4 regions of the Nonomuraea sp. K271 genome follow, and region 1 is predicted to be linked to each of the others. Evidence: riboswitches for the same ligand, from Rfam matches in the RefSeq annotation. Region 1 holds a riboswitch; each other region holds the start of a gene.
The links. A riboswitch is a leader RNA that binds a small molecule or an ion and turns the genes downstream of it on or off. The one in region 1 is predicted to bind cyclic di-AMP.

Region 1 (5,642 bases):
TCGTCGAGCACGATGCCCTTGCCCTTGACGTAGACGCGGGTGCTCGCGGCACCCAGATCCATCGCCAGGTCATGACCGAGCACGTTCATCGCGGCACGTCCATCGTGGCATCCGGGGCGTCGACCAACATGCGGGGTGTATTTCCTGGGTCGTTCCAACACAACACCAGGAACCGAATGGTCACCTTTTACCCGGCGGCGTACCCTTCGTTCGTGCTCGACTACGACCGCGAGGCCGCGCATTACGACGAGACCCGTGGCGGGCTGCCGCGGGCGGAGGCCGCGGCGGGCGCCGTGCGGGGCCTGGTGCCCGGGGGCACGCTGCTCGACGTCGCGTGCGGCACCGGGCTGGTGAGCGGGGAGCTGGCCCGGCGCGGGCTGCGGGTGCTCGGTGTGGACGCCTCCGCCGGCATGGCGGGGGTGGCCGCGGGGCGCGTGCCCGTGGTGCTGGGTGACGGCTTCCTGCTGCCCGTAGGCGACGGGTCGGTCGACGCGGTCACCACGATCTGGCTGCTGCACCTGCTCGACGACGCCCGCCCGGTGATCGCCGAGGCCGCGCGCGTGGTGCGGCCCGGCGGCGTGTACGTCACGACGGTCGACAAGCGCGCCGCCCACGAGGGCGGAAGGCGGGGACGTCCGGCCGACGGGGCGGAGCTGGTCGTGGCGGAGGCGGCGCGGCACGGCCTGCGGCAGGGCGGCGAGGCCACGTTCGTGGGTCATGGGCAGGGGCGCGACGGGCCCGACCCGGTGTTCCGGCTGCTGGCGTTCACTCGCGACAGGTGACGGGAGAGTCGGTTTCGCGTCGAAAGCGACGTCGTGCGAAGCTGTGGTTGTCCCCAACACCATGGAGGTCCTCATGGCGGAATCACCGGAGCCGGAAGTCAGCGAAACTCCCGAGGACGAGATGAAGCGCAAGTTCCGCGAAGCGCTGGAGCGCAAGCGCAACCAGCACGCGGGCTCCGGCGCTGGTGGCAGGGGCGTCGACCCATCGAAGATTCACGGGACGCACGGCCCGGCTGCGAGTAAGAGATCGTTCAGGCGCAAGAGCGGCGGCTGAGCCGGAGGGAACTGAGGGGGTACGGCATGCCGTACCCCCTTTCGTATTCCCGCGCTAGGTAGATCTTTGCCCGGTTGATGGCGAATCATTTGCGTATGTCCGATTCGCTGCTAGAGTTGCCGCCATTACCAGCCGGTGACCTGGCCCTTACCCAAGAGAGGGCCTCCGGCTGGCGCCGAATCCCGACTCGGTCGGGAACCGGGGACCCACCCTCACTGGGGTGAATCCGGCCGCGTGCCGGTAGGGCATCTCCACGCCCGAACCCGTCAGCTAACCCGGTAGGTGTGATGGAGAGGACATATCGCATGTATCACCGCGTCGTACCCCTGAAACGCGTAGTGCCGGCCGCCGTCTGAGCGGCCCTCCTTCCCTGAGATTTCCCCTCGCCCGATGTAGTCGCTCGGGCGTGCCGCGCCGTGCCTTCCTGCCGGCGTGACTTCCCTCGTCCCCTCGCGAAGGACTTCACATTTTCATGGCTTCCCGTTTTGGTCTGCGTTCCCTTGCCCTGCTCACCGCCTCCACCGTCAGCTCGATGAGCGTCGTCTGCACCGCTGCGCACGCCGATCCAGGCGCCGAGGAGAAGGCCCTGTTCAAGGGCTCGACCACGGCGTCGTACTTCTGGGACGACGGCTCGGGCCGGGCCGGCGACACCGGCCTGCCGGCCAGCGGCAAGCCGATGCAGAAGGGCATGGCCGCCAGCCCCAGCTGGCCGCTGCTCACCGAGGGGTACGTGATCTACAAGGGCAAGAAGATGCCCTTCTTCGTCGGTGACAGAGGGCCGGGGGAGCCGTCCAGCCGCGGCATCATGCTGGATCTCGACGCCAAGACGTTCGCCGACCTGACCGGCGGCACCTTCAACCGCGACTCGCTGGTGATCGACGGCAACGGCGGCAAGGGACACATCGAGATCGAGTACGTCATCACCAAATGGGGTGACGGCCCGGGCAAGAAGGGGCGGCCGGTGCCCTTCTCGACCGGTGCCTACGCCCGGCGGGGCTGACTTTACGAACCCGGCGCCAGAATGACATTCTGGCCACCGTGACCCTCCGCGCAGCCGCGAACGGCATCGAGATCGCCTACGAAAGCATCGGTTCCCCCGACGGCCGGCCCTTGCTCCTCATCATGGGGCTCGGCGCGCAGCTCATCCACTGGGACGACGGGCTCTGCGAGCTCCTGGCGGAGCAGGGCCACCACGTCGTACGGTTCGACAACCGCGACGCGGGCCTGTCGACCCATTTCCACGACCAGGGCGCTCCCACGACGGGGGCGCCTTCGGCGTACCTGCTGGACGACCTGGCCGACGACGCCGCGGGTCTCATGGACGCCATCGGCTGGCCGGCCGCGCACGTGGCCGGCGTCTCCATGGGTGGAATGATCGCCCAGAGCCTGGCCATCCGGCATCCGGCGCGGGTGCTGACCCTGACCTCCATCATGTCGACGCCCGGTCCCACGGTCGCGCCGCCGACGGAGTCCGCGTTCGCCGCCCTGACCGCCCGTTCCGCCGCCGACCGCGCGGCCGTCATGGAGCAGTCGCTGGAGACGTACGCGGTGATCGGCTCGCCCGGCTACCCGATGGACCGGGAGAAAATCGTGCAGAAGGCCGGGTGCGCGTTCGACCGGTGCTTCGACCCGGCGGGCAAGGGCCGGCAGCTCGCCGCGATCATGGCCTCGGGCGACCGCACCGACCTGCTGGCGAGCCTGACGATGCCGGCGCTGGTGCTGCACGGGGAGGCCGACCCGCTTATCCCGGTCGAGGGCGGAAGGGCCACGGCGGCGGCCATCCCCGGCGCCCGGCTGGTGACCTATCCGGGCATGGGCCACGACCTGCCCGAACCGCTCTGGCCGGAGATCGCCCGCGAGATCACCAAGCTGACCACCGCCTGACGCCCGGCCGCCCGCCTACGCGGACCTTTCCCTGTGCCGGAGGATCTCGGCCACGTGGGTCTCGGCCCACGCGACCACCGCCGAGATCGGGGCGTGCAGGGAGCTTCCGAGGTCGGTCAGCGCATACTCCACCCGCGGTGGCACCTCCGCGAACACCTCGCGGGTGATGAGCCCGTCCTGCTCCATGGTCCGCAAGGTCTGCGTCAGCACCTTGGGCGTGACGCCGCCGATGCGCGAGCGCAGCCGGGTGAAGCGCATGGGCCCGTCGGCGAGGCAGAGCAGCACGAGCGCCGACCATTTGTCGCCGATCCGGTCGAGAACCACCCGCGTCGGACAGTTCGGGTCGAAGGCATCGCCGGTATCCACAAGGTACGTATAGCACGATGAAGTAACCAGTATCCGATGGATATCGTGACGCCATGAAAATTCTGCTCTTCGGCGCGACCGGCATGATCGGTCAGCGCATCGCCGCCGAACTGGCCGGCCGTGGGCACGAGGTGACCGGCCTCAGCCGCACCGGGCCCGTCAAGGGCGACGTCCACGACACCGCCACCCTGGCCAAGGGCCACGACGCGGTCATCTCCGCCATCGCGCCGCCGCGCGACGGCACCGAGCCCGGGCCGCCGTTCCTCGCCGCCAACCGCGCCCTCATCGAAGGCGCGCGCTCGGCCGGGGTACGCCGCCTCATCGTCGTGGGCGGCGCGGGCAGCCTCCAGGTCTCACCCGGCGTCGACCTGGTCGACACCCCCGGCTTCCCGGACGGCTACAAGAAGGAGTCGCTCGCCGCGCGTGACGTGCTGCGCCTCTACCGGGAGGTCACGGACCTCGACTGGACCTTCGTCTCGCCGGCCGCGGAGATCGGGCCGGGCGAGCGTACGGGTGCCTTCCGCGTCGGCGGCGACATGCTTCTGACCGACGACCAGGGCCGCAGCGCCATCAGCGCCGAGGACTTCGCCGTCGCGATCGCCGACGAGGTGGAGCAGAACGCCCATCCGCGCAGCCGCATCACCGCCGCCTACTGAGCCGCCTCCCCGGCGCCCCGCAGCCCGCCGGGGACCGTCTGAGGCCCCTCGCCGGTGGCCTGCGCGGCGTCCTCGTCGGACAGCAGCGCCTTCTCGTCGGGCTTGTGCACGAGCACGTTGTCCACGTACGACGTCACGGCTGCGGCCAGCCCCACGTCGGCGTCCGCCTCCTCCGACAGGTACCAGCGGTGGTCGAGGATCTCGTGGAAGAGTTGCGCGGGCTCCAGTTTCCCGCGCAGCTCGGTGGGGATCGCCTCGACCGTCGGCTGGAACACCTCCGCCAGCCACCGGTGCGCCACGATGGCCTCGTCCTCGTGCCGCAGGCCCTTGGCGACCCGGAAGCCGTCGAGGTCGTTGAGCAGCCGTCGCGCCTGGTTCTCCTCCACGTCGAGCCCGGTCAGCCGGAGCAACCGCCGCTGGTGGTGCCCGGCGTCCACGACCTTGGGCCGCACGATCAGCCGCCCGGTGCCGACCTTGCGGCGCACCATCATCTCGGCCACGTCGAAGCCGAGCAGGTTGAGCCGTCTGATCCGCTGCTCCACCCGGTGCCAGTCGACCTCCTCGATGATCTCGCTCTGGGTGATCTCGTCCCACAGGCGGTGGTAGCGGGCGACGATGTCCTCGGCGGTGTCCATGGGGTCGATCGACGGGTGCAGCAGTCCTCCGGCCTCCAGGTCGAGCATCTCGCCGAAGATGTTCGTGTGCGCCACGTCGATGTCGCCGCGCCGCTGCCCCTCACTGATCATCGGGTGCATCTCGCCGGTCTCGGCGTCCACGAGGTAGGCCGCGAACGCCCCCGCGTCCCTGCGGAACAACGTGTTGGACAACGAGCAGTCACCCCAGTAGAAGCCGTTGAGGTGCAGCCGGACCAGCAGCACGGCGAGGGCGTCCAGCAGGCGGGTGAGCGTGTCGGGGCGCAGGGTGCCCGACATGACCGCGCGGTAGGGGAGGGAGAACTGCAGGTGCCTGGTGATCAGTGCCGCGTCGAGCCCGTTCTCGCGGCCGGTGACGTACGCGACGGGCTCCACGGAGGGGGCGTCGAGCCGGGCGAGATCCCACAGCAGCTGGTACTCGCGTTTGGCGTACCGCTCGCTGATCTCCTTGATCGCGTACACCTTGCCGGACAGCCTGGCGAACCGCACCACGTGGCGCGAGATGCCGCGGGGCAGATCGACCAGGTGACGCTGCGGCCAGTCTCGGAGGGGCACCTCCCAGGGGAGGCGGATCAGGTCAGGGTCGCCTAGCGCGCCGGTGATCTGCAGGGGCATTTCATCAGGATATGGTGCAGCAGTGGACGAGTTTCTCAAGTGGTACTTTTCCGACCGTCCCGTCATCGCCAGCACATTGGGGGCGGACGGCTACGATCACACCCTCGGCGATTTCACCGCCGCCGCCTGGAACGCCCGCGAGCAGGAGGAGGTCCGCTGGCTCGACCGCCTGTCGGCCCTCCGGACCGCCTCACTCGACGACACGATCGACAGGGATCTCGTGCTCTCCCAGCTGAGAGGTTCCATCGCGCTGGCCTCCTGGCCGGCGTGGCGGCGTGATCCCGCCACTTACCTGTCCGCGATCTTCGCCTCGATGTTCACGCCGTTCCAGCACCGGCTCAAGCCGGAGCCCGAGCTGGTGCCGGCCGCCGTCTCCCGGCTCGCCGAGGTGCCCGGCGTGCTGGCCGCCTGC
Region 2 (5,642 bases), on a different contig from region 1:
ATCGACACCGCCGCCGCCTACGGGAACGAGGAGGGCGTGGGGCGTGCCGTGCGCGCGTCCGGCCTGCGCCGCGAGAAGGTGTTCGTCACCACCAAGCTGGCCAACGCCGACCACGCCCGCGCGGAGGAGGCCTTCGACGAGAGCCTGGCCCGGCTGGGGCTCGACTACGTCGATCTCTATCTCATCCATTGGCCGGTGCCGAAGCAGGACAAGTACGTCCAGGCGTGGAAGGCGATCGAGAAGATCCACCGTGACGGGCGGGCCAAGGCCATCGGCGTGTCCAATTTCACGGCGGGCATGCTCACCCGGCTGATGAACGAGACCGACATCGTGCCCTCCATCAACCAGATCGAGCTCCATCCCTACTTCCAGCAGCGGGAGACGCGGGCCTTCCACGAGGCCAACGGCGTCCTCACGGAGGCGTGGAGCCCGCTCGGCCAGGGCCGGGGGCTGCTGGAGGATCCGGCGCTGGCGCTGCTGGCGGACAAGCACGGCAAGACGCCCGCGCAGATCGTGCTCCGGTGGCACCTGCAGCTCGGCAACGTCGTCATCCCGAAGTCGGTGACGCCGTCGCGGATCGCGGAGAACATCGACGTGTTCGACTTCATCCTCGATCCGGAGAGCATGGCCGCCGTCGGCGCGCTGAACAGGGGCCTTCGCTACGGTGGTGATCCTGACACGTTCAACGTGATCTGATGCGTCTAGCATCGTCCGCGTGCGCGATTTCACATGGGGCATAGCGGCGACGGGCGTCATCGCGCGGACCGTCGGGGCGGCGATCGTGGCGGAGCCCGGGATGCGGGTGGGCGCCGTCGGCTCCCGGAATCCGGAACGGGCGCGGGCCCTGGCCGCCGCGCTGGGCGCGGAGTCGGCGTACGGCTCCTATGAGCGGCTGTGCGCCCACCCGGCGGTCGACGCGATCTACGTGGCGACGCCGCACACCGAGCACCTGCGGGTCGCGCAGGCCGCCATCGCCGCGGGCAAGTCCGTGTTGTGCGAGAAGCCGCTGGCCGCGACCGTGGGCGACGCCGAGAAGATGGTACGCATGGCGCGCGAGGCCGGCGTGTTCCTCATGGAAGCCATGTGGATGCGGTTCAACCCGCTGATCAGGCTCATCGCCACCGACTCGCGCTTCGGGGAGATCCGCTCCGTGCAGGCCAGTTTCGGCTTCGCCATGCCCTACGACCCGGCGCACCGGCTGTGGGCCCCGGAGCTGGGCGGCGGCGCGCTGCTCGACCTGGGCGTCTACCCGTTCGGCCTGGCCCAGCTGCTGCTCGGCATGCCCACCGGCCTGCGCGTCACGGGCTCGCTGGCGCCGAACGGAGTTGACGCGGAGGCGGCCGGGATGTTGCTCTATCCCGGCGGCAGAAGGGCTTTCGTGGAGACCTCCTTGCTGGGGAATTACCCGAACCAGGCCTGCGTTGTAGGTACGCAGATGCGGGCGGACATCCATGCGCCGTTCTGGGCGCCCGAGCGGATCGTCCTCACCGGGCCCTCCATGGAGCCGGAGGAGCATGTGCTCGATCCGGCCGACAACGGTTACGCCGGTGAGCTCCGCGAGGTCCGCGCCGCCACGGCCGAGGGCAGGACCGAATCCTCGATCATGCCCCTTGACGAATCCCTTGCCATGCTCGGGCTTCTGGCCGACGCTCGCAGGCAAATCGCCTAGCTGGGCTTTATGTAGTTGTAATCCTCTTGCCTCATGTATTACCTTATGGGGCATCTCAAGGCATACGTCCGGTTTGTCCGGCTATGTCTGACCATCGCAACAAGATCACAGGATCGTCCTGTGACCGCTGAATCCGCATCACGCGGAACCGGGGACCCACGTCCTTTGGGGTGAATCGGCACCTTGGTGCCGTAGGGCAGCTTCCACGCCCGAACCCGTCAGCTAACCCGGTAAGCGGCATGGAAGCAAGGAGTTATCCCCTCGATGGCCACGTTCCGACTTACCGCTGTCCCCAAGCGCACCATCGCCCGCGCCGCACTCGGCGCCACCGTCCTCGCCTCGGCCTTCGGCGTGAACGTCGCCGCCGCCAACGCCGACACCCCTCCCGGCGACAGGCCGGCCGCCGTCTCGCCGGTCACCGAGTCCAAGAAGCGCGCGGCCGAGGAGACCAAGGTCAATGTGACCGCCTCCCAGGTTCTGGACTTCGCCAAGTCCCAGGTCGGCGTCTCCGAGAACGCCGCCGGTGGCGGCACCCCGTACCAGCAGTGGTACGCCAACTCGCAGCGCGCCGCCGAGACCGTCGCCCGTGACGGGGGCGAGCCGGCCGCCTACCTGAACGCCGCCTGGTGCTCGATGTTCGTCTCCTGGGTCGGTGAGCAGACCGGCGCCCGTCCGCAGGTCGGCTGGGACGCCTACACCGTCGCCCACGCCAAGTGGTTCGCCGCCAACGACCGCTTCGGCACCGAGGCCAAGCCTGGCGCCGTGGTGTTCTTCTCCTGGGACGGCGGCAAGGACATCAGCGACATCCAGCACGTCGGCTTCGTCGTGAAGGACAACGGCGACGGCACCATCTCCACGATCGAAGGCAACACCGGCAACGGCAAGGTCGAGGAGCGTACCCGTCCGACCTCCGAGGTCGTCGGCTACGGCTACCCCGAGTACGCCGCCTGATCCCGGCCCCCCGCGTACGAGCGCGCGTCCGGCATGGACGCGCGCTCTCGCGCGTCCGGTCAGCCCTCGCCGTCCCGCTGAACCGCGTGCAGCCCGGCGTAGCGGCCGTGAAGGGCCATGAGCTCGTCGTGGCTCCCCTGCTCGGCGATCCGCCCGGCCTCCAGCACCACGATCAGGTCGGCCACGCGCACCGTCGGGAAGCGGTGGGTGATCAGGAGGGTGATGGCCGCACGGTGGCGGCGGGCGGCCTGCGCGTACCGGGCGAAGAGCGCGCTCTCCGCGGGCGCGTCCAAGGAGGCGGTCGGCTCGTCGAGCACGAGCAGCAGCGGCTCCTCCCGCATCGAGGCGCGCGCCAGCGCCAGCCTCTGCCACTGTCCGCCGGACAACTTCACTCCACCCGCGAAGCTGTCGCCCAGCTCGGTGCCCAGGCCTTCCGGCAGCCCGGCCACCACCTCCGTGGCGCCGGCCCACCCCAGCGCCCGGTCCACGGCGGCGCGGTCGCCCATGCGGGGCAGGTCACCGATGCCGACGGTCTCCGCGGCGGTGAGCTCGAACGGCACCCAGTCCTGGAACACGGCGCTGATCCGGCGCCGCCAGCGCCCCGGGGGCACGTCGCGGAGCGGGACTCCGTCCAGCAGGATCTCCCCGCCCGTGGGCTGGTACAGGCCGCACAGCAGCTTGGCCAGCGTGGTCTTGCCCGAGCCCGGCGATCCGACCAGCGCGACGGTCGCGCCGGCGGGCAGGCGGAGGTCGATCCCGCGCAGCACAGGCTTCATGGTGCCGGGGTAGGTGAACGACACGTCCCGCAGCGTGATGCCGTAGCTGAGGCTTCCGGGCAGCTCGGCCCCTCCGGCCTCGTCCGCGGGGGGCCTACGGGTCCGGGCGTAGGCGCGCAGCCAGGCGAGGCGCCCGGCGGCGCGCAGGCCGGCGGCCACCGACCCCACGTGGAAGGCCAGCCGTGAGGCCTGGGTGACGAACTGCACCCCGACCGTGGCGACCAGGACCACGTCGCCGGCCGTGGCCTGCCCCCGGGCGGCCAGCCACGCCGTGCAGCCGAGCGCTGACACGTACCCGGCGAGGAACGTGCCGGACCCGGCGAACGTGAGCAGCGCGGCGCGGAGCCTGGCCCGCGACAACCCCGCCGACACCTCCTCCCACCGCTGCGCCGCCATCGCCTCCAGGGCGGGCGCGGCGCGGGCGAGCCGTACCTCCTTGGCCGTCCCCGGCGTGGTAACGGACTCGGACAGGTGCTCCTCCAGCCTGGCCGTCTCGGCGGTGCGCTCGACGGCCGCGTCGACGTGGCGGGCCGCGCGGCCGCGTACCAGCAGCGACGGCAGCACGGCTCCGCCCAGCAGCAGCGTGAGCAGCGGATGCACGGCGGCCACGAGCACGACGCCGAGCCCGATCTGCACGGCGTGCTCGCCGACCAGCGCGAGCGCCCACACCGCGAAGTACAGCTGCCGGCTCTCCTCACGCAACGTGGCCAGCCTGTCCAGGTACGCGGGCCGCTCCAGATGCTCGATGGTGGGCACACCTGAGGAGAGGGTGAGGATCTCCTCCTGCACGGCAAGGCCCATGCGCTCCCCCAGCTCCTCCATCAGCGTCAGCTCCGCGCGGCCGAGCGCCACGCCCGTGGCCAGCGCGGCCCCTGCGGCCAGGCCCCACCACGAGGCCCGCACGCCGTCGCCCGCGGTGGCGGCGTCGGTGAGCGCGCGCAGGAAGACGCCGACCATGCCGTGGCTGACGGCGCCGAGGGCGAGGAAGACGGTCAGGGTGAGAAAGGCCCGCCGGTCGGTGCGCCAGGCCAGCCCCACCAGCGTGCGCAGGGTCGCGGTCACCGGCTCGTCCCCGCGGTCAGGGCGGTCTGGAGGCGGTGCCAGCGCGCGTAACGGCCGCCCATCGCCAGCAGCTCGGCGTGGCCGCCCTGCTCGGCTATGGCGCCGCCGTCGAGGACGACGATGCGGTCCGCCCGGCGTACGGTGGCGAAACGGTGCGAGATGAGCACCAGGGTGCGCCCGCGCGTACGCTCCAGCAGCCGCTCGAACACCTCCTGCTCGGCCCGCGCGTCCAGGTGGGCGGTGGGCTCGTCGACGATCAGGATGCGCCGGCCCGCGTCGAGGGCGTACACCGCCCTGGCCAGCGCCACCTTCTGCCACTGCCCGCCGGACAGGTCCCGCCCGCCCGTGAACGAGCGCGACAGCGGCGTGTCCAGCCCTTGGGGAAGCCCTTCGAGCAGGTCGAGCGCGTCGACGGCGGCGAGCGCGGTCAGCACGTCGGCGTCCGTCCACTCCTGCTCGGGCGCGCCAAGGCGGACGTTGTCCCGCAGCGGCAGCGGGTAGCGGGCGAAGTCCTGGAAGACCACGGCGGCGTCCCCTGCGGTGCCGACGGCGCCGCTCTGAGGGGTGTACAGGCCGGTGAGCAGCTTGACCAGGGTGGTCTTGCCCGCGCCGTTCAGCCCGACCACGGCCAGCCGCTCGCCCGGCCGCACCCGCAGGTCCAGCTCCTTGAGCACCGGCTCCGCCCGGCCGGGATAGCCGAAGGTCACCCTGACCAGCGCAAGCTCCTCGGCGGCCGGCTCGGCGGGCTCCTCGGCGGGCTCCTCGGCTGCCGTGGCGGTGGGGGCGGCGGTGAGGGGCTGGTCCAGCACGCGCATTGCCGCCTCGTACGGCTTGCTCCCGTGGGCGATCTCGAACATCTGGTGCCCGCCCGCGCCGTACGCGAGGACCAGCAAGGCTGCCAGCACGCTCTGGGCCAGGGCGACGGCCGTCAGCGTGCCGGCGGCGGTCAGCCAGGCCAGCGCCCCGAACGTGCCGGCGGCGCCGGCCAGTTGCAGCGCCAGCACGACGCCGTACCCGTGCACGACGGCGCGGCGTCCGCGCGCCTGCGGGGTCACGAACGCGCGCATGGCGGCGACGTACCGGCCGATGAGGAATCCGTCCACGCCGAAGACGCGGACCTCCTTGGCCGCGCGGGGGCCGCCGGTGAGCTCGGCCAGGTAGCCTGCCCGGCGCAGGCGCAGGAC
Region 3 (5,642 bases), on a different contig from region 1:
CCAGGTGCTGCCCGGCCTCTCGCCGGTGGCCACGCCGAGCGAGCTGCCACCTCACTGGCCGGTCGAGATCGGCGTGATCGGGGTGCTGCTGACGGCCGCCTGGGCGCTGGGGACGGCCGTACGCTGGAAGCGCGACACGACCGCTCGGCTCGTCCGCCACCTCGCCGAGGCCGCGGTGGGGGAGGAGCGCAGGCGCATCGCCAGGGAACTGCACGACATCATCGGCCACAGCATGAGCGTGATCGCCGTCAAGGCCACCGTCGCCAACCATGTCGCCGAAGCCCGCCCGCAGGAGGTGCGCGCCGCGTTGTCCGTCATCGAACAGACCAGCCGGAGCACACTCACCGAGATCCACCGGGTGCTCGACCTGCTGCGCTCCGACGGCGACCCCCAGCAGGCGCACGTGCTCGTTCCCGGCATGGCCGACCTGCCCGAGCTGGCCGCGCAGGCCCGCTCGGCCGGGGTCGAGGTCGACCTGACCGTCCGCGGGGAGGCCACGCCGCCTCCCGCGGTCGCGGTGTCGGTCTACCGGATCGTGCAGCAGGCCCTGACCAACGTCGTCACCCACGCGGGGCCCACGCGCTGCTCGGTCACCGTCGTCGTCGACGAGCGGGAAGCCGCGATCGAGGTCGTCGACGACGGCCCCCGCCACGGCCCCCGCCACGGTGCCCGCCATGGTGCCCGCCAGGGCCGGCGGCCTGGTCACGGCGGCCACGGCCTTGTGGGCATGCGTGAACGCGCGAAGACGTACGGAGGCACGTTCAGCGCGGGGGCACGCCCTGACGGCGGGTTCCGCGTGGCGGCCCGCCTGCCCTACGACCGGGACGGCCGGCCGGCATGAGCGCCGACGCCCCTAGGCCGATCAGGGTGCTGCTCGCCGAGGACCAAATCCTGGTGCGCGACAGCTTCAAGGTGCTCATCGACACCACACCGGGGCTGACCACCGTGGGCGAGGCGGGCAGCGGTGCCGAAGCCGTCCTGCTGGCCCGCCGGCACCGCCCGGACGTCGTCCTCATGGATATCCGCATGCCCGGCATGGACGGCATCGAGGCGACCAGGCGGATCTGCGCCGACCCGGCCGGCAGCGGCACGCGCGTGCTGATCCTCACCACGTTCGACCAGGACGACTACGTCCACGCGTCGCTACGCGCGGGGGCGAGCGGTTTCCTGCTCAAGCACGCCACGGCGACCGAGCTGCTGGCCGCCATCCGGGTCGTCGCCGCCGGCGAAGCGCTGCTGGCGCCGACCGTGACCCGCCGGCTCATCGCCGACTTCCTGCGACGTGCCCATCCCGCTCCGGCCACGCGAGACCTCGGCCACATCACCCAGCGCGAGTGCGAGGTGCTCACCCTCGTCGGCAGGGGGATGTCCAACTCCGAGATCGCCGGGCATCTGCATCTCACCGTCGGCACGGTCAAGACCCACATCGGCAGGCTCCTGGCGAAACTGCAGGCCCGCGACCGGGCGCAACTCGTCATCGCCGCCTACGACGGCGGGCTCGTCGACCCGCGGCCACGATGACACAGAGCCCGTTCAGTTCATGGAGATGTGCACGTGGTCGTAGTGGTTCTCGGTGATGCTGCCGCGGTCGGACATCGTGCTCCAGCCCGATCCGTGGTTGATGCGCTGTTTCCAGATGACGTACTTGACGCCCAGCTTGCTCTTGTTCTTGATGGCCCACTCCGCGATGCGATCGCCCAGGGCGGTGTTGGCGGCGGAGGGCATCGAGCCGCCCGTGCTCATCATGAAATCGCAGGCCCTGCCCAGCGGGTGCTCGCCTCCTGAGCCGGAGCGGAAGCAGCCGACGGTGAAGGGCAGCGCGAAGTTCTTGTCGATCTGCTCCTTCATCAGCCGCGTGCGCGGGGTGATGTTGTCGGAGCCGGACGGCAGTTCGGGCGCCCAGCCGCCGTCCGGCCTGCGGTTCGTGCCGAACGGCACCAGGTCCTGCAGCTTCTTCTCGATGTCGTCGATGACGTCCTCGGCCTCGTCGCGCCGGCCGGCCACCTCGGAGGCGTCCTTGCGGATCTTGACGGCGAGCTCGGCGGCCTGCACGGCGGCCTTCTTCTTCTGGTCGCGTGTCCTGGCCACGCCCTGCACGAACGCCTGCTGCTCGGCGGTGACCTGGTTGAGCACGGCCGCGCCGCCGCTGTTCTCGGGCAGCATGAACGCGGGAACGCTGGAAGTGCCGTTCTGGTAGCGCAGCCGGGCGATCTCGGCGACCCGCTTCTCGGCCGTCGTGAGCGCCTCCTCGGCGGTGGCCAGCCGGGCCTTGGCCGCCTTGGCGGACTTCTGTGCCTTGGCCAGCTCGACCCGCTTGAGGTTGTACGCCTCGATCAGCTTGTCGACCTTGTTGTTGAGCTGCTTGAGCTGGGCCCGCAGCTCCGACTCCTTGGGTTTGGGCGCCGCGGACGCCGGGGCCGCCGAGACGGCGACGGCTGCGGCGGCGATGAGACCGATGGCAAGACTCGCGGGGGACGAAGCCGCCACGTAGGTGTTCCTCTCCCTCTGCCGGCCGGGTTAGCTGACGGGTTCGGGTAAGGGAGCTGCGTTTCCCTACCACCGAAGTGGATTCACCCCAAGTGCGATGGGTCCCCGGCTCCCGGGCAACTCGCCCAGGATTAGGCGGTGCAACGGCTGTTACGGCCGGTACATAAGGGGATATTAGTGGTAGATCACGAGTCATGCGACCTTAAGTAGAAATCTATTCTTGATCGATCCGTGACCGGAGCATACGGGCGGCCTCCTCCGGCATCACGTCGTTGACGAACGCGCCCATCGCGGACTCCGAGCCAGCCAGATACTTGAGCTTGTTCGGCGCCCGCCGGATGCTGAAAAGCTCCAGATGCAGGTACGCGAGCTCGCGGTCCCGCCGCACCGGAGCTTGGTGCCAGGCCGAGATGTAGGGCGTCACACCGCCGAACAACCCGTCAAAGGCTTGCAGCACCGTGGTGTAGAGCGGGGCGAACGCCGCATGTTCCTCCTCCGTGAGTGCGGCCAGGTCGGGCACCTGCCGGTGCGGATAAACGTGCACCTCGAACGGCCAGCGCGCGGCCGCCGGCACGAACGCCGTCCATGCCTCGTTGTCGGCGATCACCCGCGTCCCGGCGGCACGCTCGGCGGCCAGCACGTCGGCGAACAGGTTGCCCGGCCCCTGATGGCGGGCCGCCGCGCCGAGCTGGAGCTTCGTCCTGGGCGTGACGTACGGGTACGCGTAGATCTGGCCGTGCGGGTGGGCCAGCGTGATGCCGATCTCCTCGCCCCGGTTCTCGAAACAGAACACCTGCTCCACGCCCTCGACCGCGGACAACTCGGCCGTACGGTCGGCCCAGGCCTCCATGACGAGCCGTACCTGCGCGTCAGAGAGCTTGGAGAAGGAGGACGAGTGGTCGGAGGTGAAGCACACCACCTCGCAGCGCCCGACCCCCGGACGGACGTCGCTCAGCCCGCCAACATCGTGATAAGTCCCAAAATTGGTGGAGAAGGACGGGAAGCGGTTTTCGAACACCACCACGTCATAGTCGTACGCCGGGATCTCCGTCGACCGCGCGTCCGACGACGGGCACAACGGGCACTCGGCGGACGTGCCCGCCGGCAGGAACGTCCGCGTCTGCCGGTGCCCGGCCATCGCGATCCACTCCTCGGTCAGCGGATCGTAGCGCAGCTCGGACGCCACCGGCCGGGGCTCCAGCGGACGCCGGTCGATCGCGCTCCGATCGGCGTCGTCGCGCTGGTCGAAGTAGATCAGCTCCCGGCCGTCGGCGAGTTGGGTGACGGTGCGCTTCAATGCGTGCCCTCCGCGATGATCAGTTCTCCGGCCCGCTCGGCCAGCTGCGTGCGTGCGTCCTCGGGCAACCCCGCGTCGGTGATGACCACGTCCGCCTCGCTCAGTTCGGCGATGGTGCTGATGCCCACCGTGTTCCACTTGGTGCTGTCGGCCGGGACGACCAGCCGGTGCGCGGCCGCCACGAGCTCCCTGTCGGTCTCCGACTCCAGCAGGTTCGGCGTGGTGAACCCGGCCCGCACGCTCATCCCGTGCACGCCGAGGAAGAGCGTGTCCACGTGCAGGCGGCGGATCGCGGCCACGGCCACCGGGCCGACCAGCGCGTCGGACGGCGTACGCACGCCTCCCGTCAGCACGACGGTGCGGTCGGCGCGCGGGTTGCGGTGGAAGACCTCGGCGACGGGGATCGAGTTGGTGATCACGGTCAGTTCGGGGACGCCGATGAGGTGGTGGGCCAGCGCCCATATGGTGGTGCCCGCTGACAACGCCACGGCGGTGCCGGGGCGGACCCACCTGGCCGCGTGCCGCGCGATGGCCTCCTTCTCCTGCTGCTGGCGGGCGGACTTCGCGGTGAAGCCCGGCTCCTCGGTCGATCCTGGACCGAGGGCGGTCGCCCCGCCGTGCACCTTCTCCAGCAGGCCGCGTTCGGCCAGCACTTCAAGGTCACGGCGGATGGTCATGTCGGAGACGCCCAGCTCGCGTACGAGGTCGGCGACCCGGACGCCGCCGTTGCTGCGCACACGTTCGAGGATCGTCTGCTGACGCTGCTGTGCGAGCACGCCCGCTCCTTCCAACAGATTCCACCAAATTATGACACGACGCTGTTGGGGAATGTTAGGTCGTTACGGATCGCTTGCGCTGTTCAAGGGGAAAGAGAGGTTGAAAGCACACCGATCATCCGGGAGGCGTACTGATGGCCAGGCGAGCACGCAAAGGCAGGGCACGCAAGAAGAAGAAGGCCAACCACGGCAAGCGCCCGACCGCACGCTGACAGGTGGCCGCCCGCCGGCGGCCACCCCCTGCACAGCCCGGCAGGAGCCGGCTCAGAGCAGGAGCGCGGGCCGGTCGGGGTGATCGGCCCTGATCACGACGTCGGCCGCCTCCTGCGGCCCCACCTCGCGCTCGTACCGCTCGTATGCGGGCAACCGCCACCGCTCCTCCTCAGGCGTACGGCGCTCCAGCGCCGCCGCCGACAACCACACATGCACGGTCAGCTCGAACGCCAGCCCCTGCCCCAGCAGCAGCGTCCCGTCGACGACGACCACCCCGCCCGGCGGCAGCTCCTCGTACGGCAGCCGGTACGCCCGGTCGATCCGGCTGTCCCACAGGGCCGGCAGCACCCGCCCGGAGCCGTGCTCGTCCAAGGGGTCCAGCACCTCCCTGCCCAGCGCCTTGACGTCGAGCCAGTCCTCGTAGAAGGCGTCGGGATCGTCCCTGCCGTGCTCCAGCCGCAGCGACGCGGGCCGCAGGAAGTCGCCCGCGGAAACCCGGAGCACGGGCCGCCCACGCAGCCTCAGCGGTGCCACGAGGTCGTCGGCCAGCGTATCCGGCCGCCCCGCGGGCGCTCCGTCGACGGCCACCCGCACCCACCGGTCGCGCGGCCACCGGGCGACCCGCTCGGCCAGCTCGCCGACGAGAACGTCACGGGAGATCGGTCGCGCACGCATCAGCACCACCTTACGAGCGCCCACCGCCGGGCCGACGCGCCGCGCGGGGGCGCCGAGAGGCGTCCGATCGTAGAATCCGCCCATGGACTGGCGGACGTGGCACGACGAGTACGACGGCCCCGTTCGCGGCTGGCGCAACGCCTGCGGGTCGTGCACCAGCGCATCCGGCCGGCACTCGACACCTGCCGTGCCGC
Region 4 (5,642 bases), on a different contig from region 1:
CTGCGGCTGATCTACCACCGTAACGCGGCCTGAGACCCGCGCGAGTCCCTGTGGTTCGCCGGATCCCCTACCCTTTGTTGGTGTGAGCGACGAACTTCCCGAGCAGATGCGCATCCGGAGGGAGAAGCTCGACCGCCTTCGCAGCGAGGGCGTCGACCCTTACCCGGTGAACTTCCCACGCACGGCCACCAACGCCGAGGTCAGGGAGAAATACCAGGGCCTGGAGCCCGACACCGCCACCGGTGACACGGTCTCGGTCGCGGGGCGCGTCATGCTCAACCGCGTGGGCGGCAAGCTCTGCTTCGCCACCCTCCGCGACGGCGGCGCCGACCTGCAGGTCATGATCTCGCTCGACAAGGTCGGCGAGGAGTCGTTGGCCCGCTGGAAGCGCGACGTCGACCTGGGCGACCACGTGGGCGTGACCGGCGAGGTCATCACCTCGCGCAGGGGTGAGCTGTCCGTTCTCGCCGACAGCTGGCAAATCACCAGCAAGTGCCTGCGGCCGCTGCCGGAGAAGCACGTCGGTCTCACCGACCCGGAGGCGCGGGTCCGCCAGCGCTACGTCGACCTGATCGTCAACGACGAGTCCAGGAAGATGGCCAGGGTCCGCAGCGCCACCGTGCGCGCGGTGCGCGACTTCTGGCACGAGGAGGGCTACCTCGAAGTCGAGACGCCGATGTTGCAGCCGATCCACGGCGGCGCCACGGCCCGGCCGTTCAAGACGCACATCAACGCGTACGACATGGAGCTCTATCTCCGCATCGCGATCGAGCTCTATCTCAAGCGGCTCGTGGTCGGCGGCATCGAGAAGGTTTTCGAGATCAACCGCAACTTCCGCAATGAAGGCGCCGACTCGACGCACAACCCCGAGTTCACCATGATCGAGGCCTACGGCACCTACCTCGACTACCACGACATGGCCGACCTCACCCAGCGGATGTACCAGAAGGCCGTGGTGGCCGCCCTGGACGGCACGGTGGTCGTGCACGACGGCGTCGAGGTCGACCTGGGCATCCCCGAGTGGCCGCGCATCACCCTCTACGGCGCGGTGTCGGAGGCCGTCGGCGAGGAGATCACGACCTCGACGTCGCTGGAAGAGCTGCGCAAGATCGCCGACCGGCGCGAGATCCCGTGGGACCCGAAGTGGGGTCCGGGCAAGCTCGTGCAGGAGCTGTTCGAGGCGCTCGTGGAGCACACGCTCATCCAGCCCACGTTCGTCATGGACTATCCGCTGGAGACCTCGCCGCTGGCCCGGCAGCACCGCGACGACCCGCTCGTGACCGAGAAGTGGGACCTCATCGGGTTCGGCACCGAGCTCGGCACCGCCTACTCCGAGCTCAACGACCCCATCGAGCAGCGCCGCCGCCTGGTCGAGCAGTCCCTGCTGGCCGCGGGCGGCGACCCGGAGGCCATGCAGCTCGACGAGGACTTTCTGCAGGCGCTCGAATACGCGATGCCGCCGACGGGCGGCATGGGCGCCGGCATCGACCGCATGATCATGGCCTTCACCGGCAGGAACATCCGGGAGACCATTCTGTTCCCCCTGGTGAAGCCAACCCACTGACCCTCGCAGGATCGAGCGCCCGGAGGCATGGTCTTCCGGGCGCTCACGTTCGTGCCGTGCGGCACGACGCGGGCCGTCGCCCCCGATCCGTACGGGCTTGTCAGCTCCGGGTCAAGACCGTGGCCGGGCGTACGGCGTGCTCCAGGAGCTTGTCCGCCGCTCCACGGCCACGAGGGCGGCGGCCACCGGCCGGGTCCGGAAATAACGGGTCGCCGCGTGCCGCAGCCCGTGGTGGAGAGCGGCTGCGCGTCGTATGGATCATGCAGAAACCCGCCGGCGGAGGGATCAAAAACCGGGCCGGTCGGCACCGGATCGAGCGTGACGGAAACGGCGGGCGCATGGTGCGTGGCGCGGCGGAACGTGCCGGCCCACGCGACCCGGCCATGTACGGCGAATCATGTCAACTGCGCTGGTCAAGGGCGGCGATTGTGTGCTTGACGACCTTTCCATGATGCGTTTACCGTCTGCGAGGAGCGGCTGTGGCCTGGCTAAGAGGGGTCCAGGCCTGCTGTTGGGGGGAGGGCTCCCGATGGAAGTGCTCACTGAAGGCGTTGAGCTGAGCCATGCGGATCTGGCGTTACTGGCGGAACTCGCCAGAGGAGTCACGGTTGATCGAGTGGGGAGACACCTGGACATCAGCGGCCGCACCGTACGCCGGAGGTTGCGCGGCATCTGCGACCGCATCGGCGTCGCCACCGCGATCGAGGCCGTGGCATGGGCGGCACGCCGCCAGCTGATCTAGCGGGCGCCCGCCGCCGGGCCAGGGGCTTTCAGTCGGCGATGCGCACCGCACCCGCGAACGGCCGCCGTTCGATCGACGCGATCCGCACCACATCACCCGTCCGAGGAGCGTGCACCATCATGCCGCCGCCGAGATAGATGCCCACGTGATGCAGGTCGCTGTAGAAGAACACCAGATCACCAGGGCGCATCTCGTCGCGTGAGATGTGCCGGCCGGCCGTCCACTGGTTGCCGGTGTAGTGCGGCAGCGAGATGCCCACCCGCTGATAGGCCGCCATCACCAGGCCGGAGCAGTCATAGGAGCCGGGACCCTCGGCGCCCCAGACGTACGGCTTGAGCTGCTGTGTGAGCGCCCACCGTGCCGCCTGCGCGGCCTTGCCGCTGCCGGCGATCGGCAGGTTGACGCGGGTGGCGCGCGTGCCGGGACGGCCGGCCTCGCCCAGCGCCCGCCTGAACAGGTTGCTCTCGACCTTGGCGACCAGCTTGCTGATCTTGCCGCGCTTGGCGTCGAGATCCTTGACGATCTTTTCGACCTCGGTGATGCGCGACTTGGCGCCCGCCCTGGCGCGCTCGGCGGCCTTCATGGCCTTGATGAGCTGGTTGAGCTCCTCGCCCTGCCGCTGCTCGATGGCGAACGTGGTCGCGGCGCTGTCGAGGAAGTTGTCGGGGTTCTCGGAGGAGGTGAACGCCAGCGCCCGGCTCAGCCCGCCCGTGATGTAGGCGTTCTGGGCGAGCAGGGCGGCCTTGGCGCGCTTGGCCGACAGGTCCGCCTCACTGGCCGCCAGCGTCTTACGCGCGGCCTCGGCGGCCTTCTTGGCCGTTTTCAGCTTCTCCCGCTGGCCGTTGAACTGCTCGGTGAGCGTCTCGATCTCGGTGTGCATCTTCTCGACCCGCGAGGCGAGGTCCTTGAGCGAGGGCTTGGGGTCGGCGAAGGCAGGGCCGGTGGGAACCGACAGCAGCAGCGCGGCGATTGTGAGACTTGCCACACCGAGGCGGTGGCGCGACCGGGGGCGTCGCGGAGGGCCGGCGTGCCTGCCCGGCGACTTCCTCCCACGGTCGAGCGTGCGCTTCACCAACCATGCTCCTCTCATAGACGCCTACCGGGTTAGCTGACGGGTTCGGGCCGGAGCAGCCCTACCGAAAAACTCGGATTCACCCCGTGATGGCGGTCGCCACCGGCGGGTCCCCGGCTTCCCTGAAGGGGAATTGAGCGTGCCTCCCCGCGCGCGACACGCGGGGATCATCGTCGCTGGACACTAATGCACTCCGGGTTCCTGCTCAACCAGAACTGCCAACTCTGTAGAGGTTTCGCAACCGAAGTGTCACAAGGGGATCTCGGTGGCAGTCGTGCCGGTGGGGACGTATGTGGTGCTTCCTCCCAGACGAGGCCCGGGCGCGACGTCGTGCTCGCTCGGCCACGAGTTGTAACAGGATGGGCGGAGACATGCGAGTTAGGTCCGAGCCGTAATGACATCTGTACTCTGGAGAGCCATGGAGCAGGTGGCCGAACTGACTGTGCCCGAGACCGCGGTGGTGGTCCGGCGTGCTCGCACGCCTGACGTGCGGGGGGTCAGGCGCCTGGTCGACGCCTATGCGGGCGCGGGCCCGCGGCTCCTGAAGAAGGCCACGGTGACGCTGTACGAAGACGTGCAGGAGTTCTGGGTGGCCGAGCGCGGCGGTCAGGTCGTCGGCTGCGGGGCGCTCCACGTGCTCTGGGAGGACCTCGCGGAGGTCCGCACGGTGGCCGTCGATCCCGAATGCCGAGGCATGGGGGTCGGCCACCGGATCGTCTCGGCGCTGATCCAGCAGGCAAAAGATCTTGGTCTGCAGCGTGTATTCTGTCTTACTTTTGAGGTCGACTTCTTCGCGAGGCACGGTTTCCGCCGCATCCAGGGCACACCAGTCTCCCCCGAGGTCTACGCCGAGCTGCTGGCCTCGTATGACGAGGGTGTAGCGGAGTTCCTCGACCTGGAACACGTCAAGCCGAACACCCTGGGCAACACCCGCATGCTGCTCCATCTGACGTCGGGTGACGCGGACCTTGACCACACGGAAAGGTGATTGTTGATACCTATGTCGATACGTTGGGCAGCACAGGCATGTGTCCTGACATGTGCCACGCGCGCACTCGAAGCGAGGTGACACGGTGAGCACCGGACAGCCGCCGTACCCACAGGACGAATCCGGCGAGAACTCTGCGCCTCCCCACTACGGCCAGCAGAACCCGGGCCGCCACCCCAGCGAGCCCGACCCCGACGTCACCGTGGTCGGCTACCGAGCGGACGACGCCTACGGCCAGCAGCCCCCCCACGGTCAGCAGCAGGGGTACGGCCAGCAACCCCAGTACGGTCAGCAGCAGGGCTACGGTCAGCAACCCCAATATGGCCAGCAGCAGGGCTACGGCCAGCAACCCCAATATGGCCAGCAGTCGCAGTCCCAGCCCGACTACGGCCAGCAGCAGGGCTACGGCCAGCAGGCTCCCTCTCAACCGGCCTACGGCCAGCAACCCCAGTACGGTCAGCAGCCGCAGTCCCAGCCCGACTACGGTCAGCAGCAGGGCTACGGCCAGCAGTCGCAGTCCGGCCAGCAGGGTTACGACCAGAACCAGTACGGTCAGCAGCCGCAGTCGGGCCAGCAGGGTTACGACCAGCAGGGCTACGGCCAGCAGCCGCAGTCGGGCCAGCAGGGCTACGGCCAGCAGGGTTACGACCAGCAGCAGTACGACCAGCAGCAGTACGGCCAGCAGCAGTACGGCCAGCAGCCGCAGTCGGGTCAGCAGGGTTACGACCAGCAGGGCTACGGCCAACAGCCGCAGTCGGGCCAGCAGGGTTACGACCAGCAGGGCTACGGCCAGCAACCCCAGTACGGTCAGCAGTCGCAGTCCCAGCCCGGCTACGGCCAGCAGCAGTACGGTCAGCAGGGTTACGGGCAGCAGGGCTACGGCCAGCAGTCCCAGCCCGGTTACGCCCAGCCCGGTTACGGCCAGCAGGGCGGCTACGACCAGCAGCAGTACGGCCAGGCCTACGGGCAGCCGCAGCAGGCCGGTTACGGCCAGGCCCCCTACGGCCAGCCGGGCTACGGCCCGGTCGGCGTGCAACCGCCGGGAGCCCCCGCCCCGCTGGCGGAGTGGTGGCAGCGTCTGGTGGCGCGGATCGTCGACGGTGTCCTGTTCGGCATCGTGATGGTCGTGCTGTCTCTTCTCCTCACGGCGCTCTTCCTGGTGAGCTACGACTCGACCAGCGGCGCCACCTCGGGGCTGTTCGGCTCGTTCGCGCTCAACATCGTGCTGGCGATCCTCCTGACCGCCGTCTACGTCGGTTACGACTTCCTCATGCAC

Region 2: linked by a shared signal. The riboswitch ahead of GUY59_RS16260 (C40 family peptidase) and the one ahead of GUY59_RS27050 (hypothetical protein) in region 1 are both predicted to bind cyclic di-AMP.
Region 3: linked by a shared signal. The riboswitch ahead of GUY59_RS25045 (coiled-coil domain-containing protein) and the one ahead of GUY59_RS27050 (hypothetical protein) in region 1 are both predicted to bind cyclic di-AMP.
Region 4: linked by a shared signal. The riboswitch ahead of GUY59_RS50825 (C40 family peptidase) and the one ahead of GUY59_RS27050 (hypothetical protein) in region 1 are both predicted to bind cyclic di-AMP.

The regions. Positions count from the first base shown of each region.
Region 1 covers NZ_JAAAHR010000088.1:21,424-27,065, reverse strand. Annotated here, with positions in the region: gene GUY59_RS27065 (rod shape-determining protein) at 1-89, opposite strand, end outside; gene GUY59_RS27060 (class I SAM-dependent methyltransferase) at 213-782, shown strand; gene GUY59_RS27055 (DUF5302 domain-containing protein) at 856-1,056, shown strand; cyclic di-AMP (ydaO/yuaA leader) riboswitch at 1,220-1,356, shown strand; gene GUY59_RS27050 (hypothetical protein) at 1,529-2,056, shown strand; gene GUY59_RS27045 (alpha/beta fold hydrolase) at 2,095-2,940, shown strand; gene GUY59_RS27040 (winged helix-turn-helix transcriptional regulator) at 2,956-3,306, opposite strand; gene GUY59_RS27035 (NAD(P)-dependent oxidoreductase) at 3,360-3,962, shown strand; gene GUY59_RS27030 (DUF4032 domain-containing protein) at 3,956-5,230, opposite strand; gene GUY59_RS27025 (DUF885 domain-containing protein) at 5,253-5,642, shown strand, end outside.
Region 2 covers NZ_JAAAHR010000039.1:40,079-45,720, forward strand. Annotated here, with positions in the region: gene GUY59_RS16250 (aldo/keto reductase) at 1-696, shown strand, start outside; gene GUY59_RS16255 (Gfo/Idh/MocA family protein) at 716-1,669, shown strand; cyclic di-AMP (ydaO/yuaA leader) riboswitch at 1,785-1,921, shown strand; gene GUY59_RS16260 (C40 family peptidase) at 1,934-2,620, shown strand; gene GUY59_RS50725 (ABC transporter ATP-binding protein) at 2,680-4,458, opposite strand; gene GUY59_RS16270 (ATP-binding cassette domain-containing protein) at 4,455-5,642, opposite strand, start outside.
Region 3 covers NZ_JAAAHR010000076.1:33,401-39,042, forward strand. Annotated here, with positions in the region: gene GUY59_RS25035 (sensor histidine kinase) at 1-841, shown strand, start outside; gene GUY59_RS25040 (response regulator) at 838-1,521, shown strand; gene GUY59_RS25045 (coiled-coil domain-containing protein) at 1,534-2,487, opposite strand; cyclic di-AMP (ydaO/yuaA leader) riboswitch at 2,493-2,635, opposite strand; gene galT (galactose-1-phosphate uridylyltransferase) at 2,702-3,784, opposite strand; gene GUY59_RS25055 (DeoR/GlpR family DNA-binding transcription regulator) at 3,781-4,560, opposite strand; gene GUY59_RS51435 (50S ribosomal protein bL37) at 4,695-4,772, shown strand; gene GUY59_RS25060 (uridine kinase) at 4,825-5,448, opposite strand; gene GUY59_RS25065 (hypothetical protein) at 5,531-5,642, shown strand, end outside.
Region 4 covers NZ_JAAAHR010000075.1:24,478-30,119, forward strand. Annotated here, with positions in the region: gene GUY59_RS24790 (type III pantothenate kinase) at 1-33, shown strand, start outside; gene lysX (bifunctional lysylphosphatidylglycerol synthetase/lysine--tRNA ligase LysX) at 83-1,564, shown strand; gene GUY59_RS51430 (hypothetical protein) at 2,181-2,306, shown strand; gene GUY59_RS50825 (C40 family peptidase) at 2,335-3,291, opposite strand; cyclic di-AMP (ydaO/yuaA leader) riboswitch at 3,385-3,528, opposite strand; gene GUY59_RS24810 (amino-acid N-acetyltransferase) at 3,797-4,366, shown strand; gene GUY59_RS50830 (RDD family protein) at 4,452-5,642, shown strand, end outside.